Regions from separate parts of the Phytobacter cepae genome, predicted to be linked through region 1. Evidence: predicted binding sites of a transcription regulator. Region 1 holds the regulator's gene; each other region holds the start of a gene.
The links. Region 1 encodes PurR, which represses purine synthesis genes. Its sites were predicted from a motif close to CANGCAAACGTTTGCNTG; they were not measured.

Region 1 (4,243 bases):
TAACGTCGTTAAGCGAAGACTACTGGCAGCGTCATTATGTTGGCGCCCGCCGCGTGGTCACGCCTAAAACCATTCGATAAATATGCTGCCTCGAGCGTGATGGCAGGTCATAACCCTGAAACGCAGGTAAAAAGCAGGAGGGTAAACCTCCTGCTTTTTATTTATTCAGCGGTCGCACAGGCTGGATTAGCCGCACCGCGACCGGACAACAGCACCAGCAGTAATGCCATCCCGGCAATCACCGCCCCGGTTACCGGAACAAAAACATAGCCGAGACCACCTGAAATCACCGCGCCCCCCGCTGCTGCCCCCAGCGCATTTCCCAGGTTGAACGCGCCGATATTGACTGAAGAAGAGAGACCGGGTGCTTCATGCGCGACACGCATAACCCGCATCTGTAGGGGCGGCACAATCGCGAAGGTGGCAGCACCCCATACAACCATGCCGATCGCCGCGCCAACTTCACTGCGTGCAAGCCAGGGGATCGCCAACATGATGGCAATCAATAACAGCAAGAAACCTTTCAGGGTTCCGGTCACGGAACGGTCAGCCAGCTTGCCACCCAGATAATTCCCCAAAGAGAACCCTACGCCAATAAGCACCAGCATTGCGGTAATAAATGCGGGTCCTGCGTCGGCTATATCATGCAGTACAGGCGAGATATAGGTATAAAGCGTAAACATCGCCCCGGCGCCCAGTACGGTTGTCATCAAAGCGGATACCACCTGCGGACGCATCAGTACGGAGAGTTCTTTACGTACATCGGGTCGCTCTCCGGCATTACCTTTTGGCAAGGAGAGATACAGGCTGACTATCGCAATAATGCCAAGGCCCGCTGTGGCAAGGAATGACATCCGCCAGCCAATGGTTTCACCGAGCCATGTCGCCGCCGGCACCCCGCCGATATTAGCAATCGTCAGCCCCATGAACATGGTGGCAACCGCACTGGCCTGCTTCTCTTTTGCCACTACGCTTGCGGCAACCACCGAACCCAGTCCAAAGAATGCGCCATGATTGAGACTGGTAATAATGCGCGACAGCATGAGCGTGGTGTAATCAGGCGAGATGGCGGACAACACATTGCCAAGCGTAAAGATTGCCATCAAAAAAATCAGTGCATTACGCCGCGCGCGATGGGAAAGCAGCAACGTCATAAGGGGGGCCCCCACCATGACACCTATGGCATAGGCACTGATCAGCATTCCCGCTGCCGGAATCGATACATCGACACCCCGTGCAATGACGGGCAGCAGTCCCATCGGGGAAAACTCGGTGGTACCGATGCCAAAAGCGCCTATCGCCAGGGCAAGCAGTGGATAATTTACTTTCATGATTTATTGACTCCGGAAATGCCGTGTCGTTGGCCGACACCGTCACAGAAGTCAAAAGTATGACAGCGTTCACAAAAAACAGAAGAGAGTGAAACGCGAAAAGAGTATTGCTGAATTCGGGATAATAGAAGAAGAAAACAGCGAGGGAGAGAACTCTCCCTCGGGGTAACTCAGTGCAGAGCCGCCGTCATCGCACCCGCAACAATCAGGGCCAGCACAATGACAGTCGTCACTAAAGAAAACTTCAGGTCGGTGCTCATCAATTTTTCTCCTTTCCTATTACCCCATAAAAAGTGAGGTAGCGCATTTTTGCACAAATAAACGTAAAAATCTTGCAGGATTTAGATTGATATACGTTTTAGCGCTTCCCCTTTTGGTCAAGATAAGACAAAATTCGACGCTAAATTTATTAGCGTACCGGCCATTGACTCCCCTCCTGACGTCCAATGTCTTTTTCCCGGCGTAAAACAGTACATCGCGCGGTGAAAGGGTGAAGGCAGGCAAACGTTTACCTTTAGCATTTTCAGGAGCTTATGATATGGCATGGAGTGACATCTGATGGCAACGATCAAAGACGTAGCGAAGCGAGCAAACGTTTCCACCACAACCGTATCACATGTTATTAACAAAACCCGTTTCGTCGCTGAAGAGACGCGTAATGCTGTGTGGGCGGCCATTAAGGAGCTTCACTACTCGCCGAGTGCCGTCGCCCGTAGCCTGAAGGTGAATCACACAAAATCCATCGGTTTGCTGGCCACCAGCAGCGAAGCGGCCTATTTTGCCGAGATAATCGAAGCCGTTGAGAAGAACTGTTTCCAGAAAGGCTATACCCTCATTTTGGGTAACGCCTGGAACAATTTTGAAAAACAAGGCGCCTACCTGTCGATGATGGCGCAAAAGCGCGTTGATGGTTTACTGGTGATGTGTTCAGAGTACCCGGAATCCCTGCTGACTATGCTTGGCGAGTACCGCCATATTCCGATGGTGGTCATGGACTGGGGTGAAGCTAAAGCCGATTTTACCGACACCGTCATCGATAATGCGTTTGAAGGCGGCTACATGGCCGGGCGTTATCTGGTCGAACGCGGTCATCGTGACATTGGCGTCATCCCAGGACCGCTTGAGCGTAATACCGGTGCAGGCCGACTGGCTGGCTTTATGAAAGCGATGGAAGAAGCGCATATCAGCGTAGCGGAAAACTGGATTGTTCAGGGCGATTTCGAACCGGAGTCCGGTTATCGCGCCATGCAACAAATTCTCACCCAGCCATCCCGCCCCACCGCTGTTTTCTGCGGTGGCGATATCATGGCGATGGGCGCCCTCTGTGCAGCAGACGAAATGGGCCTGCGTGTGCCACAGGATATTTCGGTGATCGGTTACGATAACGTGCGCAACTCACGCTACTTTACCCCGTCGCTGACCACTATCCATCAGCCAAAGGATTCGCTGGGTGAAACGGCATTCAATATGCTGCTCGACCGTATCGTTAACAAACGTGAGGTCTCCCAGTCTATTGAAGTCCATCCGCGACTGATCGAGCGTCGTTCGGTGGCGGATGGTCCATTCCGCGATTATCGCCGTTAATCTCTGCAAGGGGAGCGGGTCAATCCTGCTCCCACAACCACTCCCGATTCAGCGTTTCACTATCCCCCAAATAACTCAGCAGCCAGTTTAACGCCGGTGAAGCTTCGTTTTGCTGCCAGGTCAGGCAACAGGCCGCGTCCGGGAAAGGATTTTCAAGCTCCAGCGCCACCCACTCTCCTTTGTCCAGCCAGGGGCGCGCAAAATGTGCCGGCACCATGCCAACACACAATCCCGCAGAGAGGCAGGCGGCGGACGATTCCCAATCCGGGGCCACAACCCGTTTCTGGTTATCCAGCAGCCAGGTTATGCGTTTCGGCAGAGAGCGTGAGGTATCTTCACGCACCAGCGAAGGCCAGTTGCGCAAGGTATCGTCACTGAGAGGTGCCTTCATCCCGGCCAGCGGGTGATGACTCGCCACTACACATTTCCAGCTCAGCATGCCCATATCCCGAAAGGTATAGCGCCCCCCGACGGGTATCGCCTGCGTCGCCCCGATGGCCAGTTCCACGCGGCCATCTGCCAATGCGTCCCAAACGCCGTTAAATACTTCCTGGAACACCAACAGTTCGACATCGCTAAAATGGCGATAGAAATCAACAATCATCTGCCGGGTTCGTTCAGGCTTGACGATATTGTCGACAGCAATGGCCAGTTGACCACGCCAGCCATTGGCAATTTGTTGACATTGCTGGCGGGTGATCTGCATTTTTTTGATAACAGAGCGCCCTTCTTTTAAAAACAGCACCCCGGCGGGGGTGAGTTCTACATCGCGATGACGACGTTCAAAAAGCGCAACGGCGAGCCACTCTTCCAGTTGGCGCACCGTATAACTGACCGCAGAGGGCACACGATGCAGCTCCTGCGCGGCCGCGCTAAAGCTACCATTGCGAGCCACTGCGTCGACGACTTCAAGAGAATATTCTGACCACATATTTTGCCTGCAAAAATTTTGAAACCCATTCGCAAATATTAGCGGTTCACAACCGAAGTTACACTCCCTAGACTCTGTTTCCCTGTTTACCTGCACAAGAAAGAGATTTTTACCATGCAACCAGGAAAAGGATTTTTAGTCTGGCTGGCGGGATTAAGCGTACTCGGCTTCCTCGCAACGGACATGTACCTCCCTGCCTTCGCCAATATTCAGCAAGATTTGCACACTTCTGCCGCCGTGGTCAGCGCGACGCTGAGCCTCTTCCTTGCCGGATTTGCTGTCGCGCAGCTGGTTTGGGGGCCCTTGTCCGATCGCTATGGGCGTAAGCCGGTACTGTTAAGTGGCCTGGCCATCTTTGCCCTCGGCTGCCTGGGAATGATCTGGGTAGAGGATGCCC
Region 2 (4,243 bases), 1.5 Mb from region 1:
TGCACAGGCTGCATGCAGCAAATGGCTGCGGCCCGCGCCTTCGCGCGACCAAAAATAGATGTATCCGCTATGATCCTGGCGCAGGACATTTTGCAACGCCGCCAGTAAAGAAGGATTGTCGCCCGGCCAGAAACTCGCGAAAGTTTCATCGTCAGGGAGATAGAGTGGCAGGGAAAGCTGTGCCGGTGTGTTCAGACGTACCTCAACAGGGCTTAAATAAAACGCAGCGAGTTTACCATAAAACTGCGCTGCGTTTGAACCGGGCAAATGACCCGGTTTAAGGATGACGTTTAGTGGGGTTTCGCGTCGTTGTCATCGGCATCCAGTACCACCTCTTCCGGGCGCAGTACGCTGATTAGCTTGAAGATCAGACTCAGGCCCACGCCAACGATGGTCGCCAGCGCCATGCCTTTCAGCTCAGCGGCGCCAATGTGCACTTTCGCGCCACTCACGCCGATGATCAGAATCACGGAGGTCAGGATCAGATTTTGCGCTTTGCTGTAATCAACTTTGGATTCGATCAGTACGCGGATACCGGAGGCCCCGATGACCCCGTACAGCAGCAGAGAGACGCCGCCCATCACCGGAACCGGGATAATCTGAATCGCTGCCGCCAGTTTGCCCACACAAGAGAGCAGAATCGCAATGATCGCCGCACCGCCGATAACCCAGGTGCTGTAAACACGCGTGATCGCCATTACGCCGATGTTCTCCCCGTAGGTGGTGTTTGGCGTGGAGCCAAAGAAACCGGAGATCATGGTAGAGAAACCATTGGCAAACATCGAACGGTGCAGGCCAGGATCGCGAATCAAATCTTTTTTCACGATGTTCGCTGTCACCACCAGGTGGCCGACGTGTTCGGCGATAACCACCAGGGCCGCAGGTAAGATGGTGAAGATAGCGAACCATTCAAAACGCGGGGTGTAGAAGGTGGGCAATGCAAACCAGTGCGCCTGGGCAATCGGGGTGAAATCGACCACGCCCATGGCGAAGGAGAGTGCATAACCGGCCAGAACACCGATCAGAATCGGGATGATGGCCAGGAAGCCGCGGAACAGGACGGAGCCAAACACCGTCACACCCAGCGTTACCATCGAAATGATCACGGTTTTGGTATCCGCAGACTGACCGTCAGCAGGCAGCAGACCGGCCATACCGGCGGCCACACCGGCCAACTCAAGACCGATGACGGCAACGATTGCGCCCATTGCCGCAGGCGGGAACATCACGTCCAGCCAACCGGTGCCCGCTTTCTTCACGATAAACGCAACAATGCAGAACAGCGCGCCGCACATGATGAAGCCACCCAGCGCCACCTCATAGCCCAGTGGCAAAAGCAGCAGTACCGGGGAAATAAAGGCAAAACTGGAGCCAAGATAAGCAGGAATTTTCCCTTTGCAAATAAAGAGATACAGTAACGTACCCACCCCATTAAACAGCAACACGGTGGCCGGGTTAATGTGAAACAGGATTGGCACCAGCACGGTTGCGCCAAACATCGCGAACAAATGCTGCAAACTAAGCGGGATTGTCTGTAAAAGCGGCGGTCTTTCACTCACCCCGATAGCACGGCGCGTCATAGTGTTTTCCTCTGAATGTGATTCATGTGTTGTTAACGTTCCGCTCATCGTTCATCGCGCAGTTTTTGTGAACTGTGTGAGGAAATCAGGCGGATTCTGTTCTGGTTTACGCCAAAAAAAAGCCGACTTTCAAAGTCGGCTTTCGTTTTTAAAGCATTTACTTGGTACCAAAAATTTTGTCGCCGGCATCGCCGAGGCCAGGGATGATGTATCCGTGTTCGTTCAGGCCCTTATCAATCGACGCGGTGTACAGCTCAACGTCCGGGTGCGCTTTCTCCAGCGCGGCCACGCCTTCCGGTGCGGCAACCAGTACCAGAACTTTGATACTGTGGCAGCCCGCGTTTTTCAGCAGGTCGATGGTAGCAATCATAGAACCACCGGTCGCCAGCATCGGGTCAACGACCAGCGCCATACGCTCGTCGATATTAGAAACCAGTTTCTGGAAATAGGGTACCGGCTCCAGCGTCTCTTCGTTACGGTAAATACCGACAACGCTGATGCGTGCACTTGGCACATGTTCCAGTACGCCTTCCATCATGCCCAGACCCGCACGCAGAATCGGTACAACGGTAATTTTTTTGCCTTTGATTTGTTCAACTTCAACCGGGCCATTCCAGCCCTCGATCACGACGCGCTCTGTTTCCAGATCGGCAGTCGCTTCATAAGTCAGCAAGCTACCGACTTCTGAGGCGAGTTCACGAAAGCGTTTGGTGCTGATGTCATTTTCACGCATCAGGCCCAGCTTGTGTTTGACGAGTGGGTGTTTTACTTCCACGACCTTCATACTCTTCTCCTTCCCCAGAAAGGTGGTAGCCACAAAAAAAATCGCCGGATTATACCGCTTTTTTTCCGTTACGCTACAGAGACGGCGTTGATCCGGATCAAATAGACTGGAAAAGAGTATATCCTAAGAATCCTTCTCGCCCGGCAATAATGGACTCGCAAACGTTTGCCTGGGCTGTTAGAATTGCGCCGAATTTTATTTCTAAAACCTGATTAGTTCGGGTAACAGCCTGAAATATGACGGGTGAACCGCAAGCAAACGCGTGGGGACTCAAGCAGTGACCGATAAAACCTCTCTTAGCTACAAAGATGCCGGTGTTGATATTGACGCAGGCAATGCTCTGGTAGACCGAATCAAAGGCGTAGTGAAGAAAACTCGTCGTCCGGAAGTGATGGGCGGTCTGGGTGGCTTCGGCGCGCTGTGCGCATTGCCGCAAAAATATCGTGAGCCAGTTCTGGTTTCCGGCACTGACGGCGTGGGCACTAAACTGCGTCTGGCGATGGATCTGAAACGTCACGACAGCATCGGCATCGATCTGGTCGCTATGTGCGTCAACGATCTGGTGGTACAGGGTGCTGAGCCGCTGTTCTTCCTCGACTATTACGCGACGGGCAAACTGGATGTGGACACCGCCTCCAGCGTGATCACCGGTATCGCAGAAGGCTGCCTGCAGTCTGGCTGTGCGCTGGTTGGCGGCGAAACCGCTGAAATGCCGGGCATGTACCACGGTGAAGACTATGACGTGGCAGGCTTTTGTGTTGGCGTTGTGGAAAAATCAGAGATTATTGACGGGTCCAAAGTGGCTGACGGCGATGTGCTGATTGCCCTGGCCTCCAGCGGTCCACACTCCAATGGCTACTCGCTGGTGCGTAAAGTCATCGAAGTGAGCGGTTGTGACCCGGAAACGACCCAGCTTGAAGGTAAATCCCTCGCCGATCATCTGTTAACCCCGACCCGTATCTACGTGAAATCGATCCTCGAGCTGATTGCTAACGTTGATGTGCACGCAATTGCACACCTGACCGGTGGCGGCTTCTGGGAAAACATCCCACGTGTATTGCCGGACAACACCCAGGCCGTGATTGATGAATCCTCCTGGCAGTGGCCAGCCGTCTTCGACTGGCTGCAAACCGCGGGCAATGTGAGTCGTCACGAAATGTACCGCACCTTTAACTGCGGCGTCGGCATGGTGATTGCCCTGCCGGAATCAGAAGCGGATAAGGCTATCGCACTGTTGAATGCAAAAGGTGAAAACGCGTGGAGAATCGGTATTATCAAAGCCTCCGATTCCAGTGAACGTGTGGTCATTGAATGAAAAATATTGTGGTGCTCATTTCCGGTAATGGAAGCAATTTGCAGGCAATCATTGATGCCTGCAAACAAAAAAAGAGTCATGGCACCATCAGGGCAGTATTCAGTAATAAGGCCGATGCGTTCGGCCTTGAACGTGCGCGGGAAGCCAACATTCCCGCCCATGCCCTTCTCGCCTCTCAGTTCGCCAGCCGTGAAGGCTTCGATCGTGAACTGATGCAGGAAATTGATGCCTATGCCCCAGACCTCGTGGTGCTGGCGGGCTATATGCGCATCCTCAGCCCAGCATTTGTCGCCCATTACACCGGTCGTTTAATCAATATTCACCCTTCCCTGCTCCCGAAATATCCGGGGTTACATACCCACCGACAGGTGCTTGAGAATGGCGATGAAGTCCACGGTACCACCGTGCATTTTGTCACCGATGAATTGGACGGGGGTCCGGTGATTTTACAGGCACAAATCCCGGTGTTTGAGGGGGACTCGGAAGAGGATATTACTGCGCGCGTACAGACCCAGGAACATGCCATTTACCCGCTGGTGGTGAGCTGGTTCCTTGAAGGGCGTC
Region 3 (4,243 bases), 1.3 Mb from region 1:
CAAGCTTTGCGATGCTGGGTGACCTCAACATCGCCGAGCCGAAAGCATTGATTGGCTTTGCCGGTCCGCGCGTTATCGAACAGACCGTGCGTGAGAAGCTGCCGGCAGGTTTCCAGCGCAGCGAGTTCCTGATTGAGAAGGGCGCGATCGATATGATCGTTCGCCGTGCAGAGATGCGCTTCAAGCTGGCAAGCGTGCTGGCGAAGCTGACCAATCAGCCAGCACCTGACCCGGATGCGCCGCGTGAAAGCGTGGTGGTGCCGCCGGTGCCGGATCAGGAAGCCGAAGCCTGATAATACCGAAGGGCAGTGCCATCGCGGCGCTGCCCTTTTGCTTTTACATCGTCGAAAACCTACGGGCATCATGGAAATTAAACGCAATTTGCAAGCCACGTCGCCCCTGGCCGCGTGGCTTTCTTATCTGGAAAACCTGCACAGTAAAACCATCGATCTGGGCCTTGAGCGCGTCAGTCAGGTTGCAGCGCGTCTTGATGTGTTGCGCCCGGCACCCTTTGTCTTCACCGTTGCAGGAACTAACGGCAAAGGCACTACCTGTCGCACCCTCGAGTCAGTGCTTCTCGCAGCGGGCTTTAGCGTTGGGGTTTACAGCTCTCCCCATCTGGTGCGCTACACCGAGCGCGTGCGCATTCAAAATGCGGAGCTGCCGGAAAGCGAGCACACCCGCGCCTTTGCTGAAATCGAAGCGGTACGCGGTGAAACATCGTTAACCTATTTTGAATACGGCACGTTATCCGCGCTGTGGCTGTTTAAACAGGCCGGGGTGGATGTAGTGATACTCGAAGTGGGCCTCGGCGGGCGTCTTGATGCCACCAATCTGGTGGATGCAAACGTGGCGGTCATCACCAGCATTGCCCTTGATCACACCGACTGGCTGGGGCCGGACCGCGAAAGTATCGGCCGTGAAAAAGCGGGCGTGTTCCGCAGCGGCAAACCTGCGGTGGTCGGTGAAAGTGAGATGCCGCACACCATCGCCGAGGTGGCGAACGAGAAGGGGGCGCAGCTCAGGCGTCGTGGCGTTGACTGGCAGTATGAGGTGCAGGGCGATAGCTGGTGCTTCAGGGACGCGCAAGGCGAATTAACCGGACTGCCGCTGCCTCAGGTTCCGCAACCGAATGCCGCGACGGCGCTGGCCGCCCTTCGTGCCAGTGGGTTAGCCGTGAGCGAACAGGCCATTCGTGACGGTATCGCCAGCGCAATTTTGCCAGGGCGCTTCCAGATTGTGGCTGAAAACCCGCGTCTTATTCTGGATGTGGCCCATAATCCTCATGCCGCGACGTACCTTGCCGGGCGCTTACGTGCAGAACCTAAAAAAGGGCGCGTGCTGGCGGTCATCGGTATGCTGCATGATAAAGACATCGCCGGGACGCTTGCCTGTCTGGAGCCGGTGGTCGATAGCTGGTATTGTGCCCCTCTGGAAGGGCCGCGTGGCGCAACCGCGCAGCAGTTGATTGCGCATCTGCCTGCGGGCAAAGAGTACCAGGATGTGGCTGCCGCCTGGCATGCGGCGATGGCAGAGGCGACAGCCGTAGATACCGTGCTGGTGTGTGGTTCATTCCACACGGTGGCGCATGTCATGGAAGCGATGGACGCGGGGAGAACCGGTGGCAAGTAAGTTTCAGAACCGTTTAATGGGCACCATTGTGCTGGTTGCGCTGGGGGTAATTATTCTTCCAGGGCTGCTGGACGGGCAGAAAAAACATTATCAGGATGAGTTCGCCGCGATCCCGCTGGTTCCTAAACCTGGCGATCGCGATGAACCGGATATGATGCCCGCCGCGACACAGGCGCTGCCTGCGCAGCCGCCTGAAGGTGCGGCAGAAGAGGTGCGGGCGGGCAATGCCGAAGCGCCATCGCTGGATGCTTCCCGTCAGGCTCTCAGTGGCACAACCAATCCGGATATCACGACACCAGCGCGCACCGAGCAGCCTAAAGCCGCAGACAAACCTCAGCCGAAGCCCCAACCGCCAAAACCGGTTGAGCAAGTAGCAACCACACAGCCTGCTGAACAACCTGCTGAGAAGCCTGCGCCGACCGGCAAAGCCTGGGTGGTGCAGTTGGGGGCGCTTAAGAACGCTGATAAAGTTACGGAAATTGTCGGCAAATTGCGCGGTGCGGGTTATCGCGTTTATACCTCGCCGACCACGCCTGTCCCGGGTAAAATAACCCGCATTCTGGTAGGGCCGGATGCCTCGAAAGAGAAACTCAAAGGTTCGCTGGGCGAGTTAAAGCAAATCTCAGGCCTCAACGGCGTGGTAATGAATTACAGCGCGAATTAATGCGCAGTTTTCCCCCTCACCCTAACCCTCTCCCCACAGCGGCGAGGGGATGGTTTGCCCCCTCTCCCTTGAGGGAAAGGCCGGGGTGAGGGGGTAAATACGAATTTAAAAACACGCCCGAAGAGGCTAAAGATTCGATGGCGTTGAAGATTTTTTCAACGCCATTTTTATTTACGCGCGGGAAGGAAATCCCTACGCAAACGTTTTCTTTTTCTGTTAGAATTCGCCCCGAACTGGACGACAGGGCGTTTAATCGTGGGACACATATGGTCTGGATTGATTACGCCATCATCGCGGTGATTGGTTTTTCCTGTCTGGTTAGCCTTATCCGTGGCTTTGTTCGTGAAGCGTTATCGCTGGTGACTTGGGGTTGTGCTTTCTTTGTTGCCAGTCATTACTACACTTACCTGTCAGTCTGGTTCACGGGCTTTGAAGATGAACTGGTTCGCAACGGAATCGCCATTGCGGCGTTGTTCATTGCGACATTGATCGTTGGCGCTATTGTTAACTTCGTCATTGGTCAACTTGTGGAAAAAACCGGCCTGTCAGGCACAGACAGGGTGTTGGGGATCTGTTTTGGTGCGCTACGTGGCGTGCTGATCGTCGCTGCCATTCTGTTCTTCCTTGATACCTTTACGGGCCTGTCGAAAAGTGACGACTGGCAGAAGTCGCAGTTTATCCCGCAGTTCAGTTTCATCATCAGATGGTTCTTTGACTATCTGCAAAGTTCGTCGAGTTTCTTGCCCAGGATATAAACCCTGAGATGTGGCTTAACGAGGAAATGACGTATGTGCGGTATTGTCGGTATCGCCGGTTTCATGCCGGTCAACCAGTCGATTTATGACGCGTTATCGGTGCTTCAGCACCGTGGCCAGGATGCCGCTGGCATCATTACTATTGATGCGAATAATTGTTTCCGTCTGCGTAAAGCAAATGGCATGGTTAACGATGTATTTGAAGCCCGCCATATGCAGCGTCTGCAGGGAAACATGGGTATCGGTCATGTGCGTTATCCGACCGCAGGGAGTTCAAGTGCGTCTGAGGCCCAGCCTTTTTACGTTAACTCCCCTTACGGCATCACACTTGCCCACAACGGCAACCTGACGAATGCTCATGAGCTGCGCACCAAACTGTTTGAAGAAAAGCGCCGCCACATCAACACCACCTCTGATTCTGAAATCCTGCTCAATATTTTCGCCAGTGAGCTGGACAACTTCCGCCATTACCCGCTGGAAGCAGACAACGTCTTCGCGGCTATTGCGGCAACCAATCGCCAGATTCGCGGCGCGTATGCCTGCATCGCAATGATCATCGGTCATGGCATGGTCGGCTTCCGCGACCCGAACGGCATTCGCCCGCTGGTATTGGGCAAGCGTGACCTGGGTGATGGCCGCACCGAATATATGATGGCGTCAGAAAGTGTGGCACTGGATACGCTGGGCTTTGAGTTCCTGCGTGATGTCGCCCCTGGCGAAGCCGTATACGTCACTGAAAAAGGGCAGCTCTTTACCCGCCAGTGTGCGGATAACCCGGTCTCCAACCCGTGCCTGTTCGAGTACGTCTATTTTGCACGCCCGGACTCTTTCATAGACAAAATTTCCGTCTACAGCGCGCGTGTCAATATGGGCACCAAGCTCGGCGAGAAAATTGCCCGTGAATGGGAGGATCTGGATATCGACGTGGTCATCCCGATCCCAGAGACCTCTTGCGACATCGCACTGGAAATGGCCCGCATCCTGGGTAAACCTTATCGCCAGGGCTTTGTGAAAAACCGCTACGTTGGCCGCACCTTTATCATGCCGGGTCAGCAGCTTCGCCGTAAATCCGTGCGCCGTAAGCTCAACGCCAACCGCGCTGAGTTCCGCGGTAAGAACGTCCTGCTGGTGGATGACTCCATCGTGCGTGGTACCACGTCTGAGCAGATTATCGAGATGGCCCGTGAAGCCG

Region 2: a site for PurR is predicted at 2,519-2,536, ahead of purM (phosphoribosylformylglycinamidine cyclo-ligase). Genes of this name have one in related genera too.
Region 3: a site for PurR is predicted at 2,490-2,507, ahead of cvpA (colicin V production protein). Genes of this name have one in related genera too.

Annotation. Positions count from the first base shown of each region.
Region 1 is NZ_CM135107.1:2,910,631-2,914,873, forward strand. It holds gene ACUY4Q_RS13565 (C40 family peptidase) at 1-80, shown strand, start outside; gene ACUY4Q_RS13570 (MFS transporter) at 162-1,331, opposite strand; gene cydH (cytochrome bd-I oxidase subunit CydH) at 1,502-1,591, opposite strand; gene purR (HTH-type transcriptional repressor PurR) at 1,890-2,915, shown strand; gene punR (DNA-binding transcriptional activator PunR) at 2,935-3,846, opposite strand; gene punC (purine nucleoside transporter PunC) at 3,961-4,243, shown strand, end outside.
Region 2 is NZ_CM135107.1:1,381,910-1,386,152, reverse strand. It holds gene ACUY4Q_RS06450 (DnaA inactivator Hda) at 1-195, opposite strand, end outside; gene uraA (uracil permease) at 291-1,580, opposite strand; gene upp (uracil phosphoribosyltransferase) at 1,738-2,364, opposite strand; gene purM (phosphoribosylformylglycinamidine cyclo-ligase) at 2,642-3,679, shown strand; gene purN (phosphoribosylglycinamide formyltransferase) at 3,676-4,243, shown strand, end outside.
Region 3 is NZ_CM135107.1:1,614,508-1,618,750, forward strand. It holds gene accD (acetyl-CoA carboxylase, carboxyltransferase subunit beta) at 1-293, shown strand, start outside; gene folC (bifunctional tetrahydrofolate synthase/dihydrofolate synthase) at 364-1,632, shown strand; gene dedD (cell division protein DedD) at 1,622-2,296, shown strand; gene cvpA (colicin V production protein) at 2,563-3,051, shown strand; gene purF (amidophosphoribosyltransferase) at 3,085-4,243, shown strand, end outside.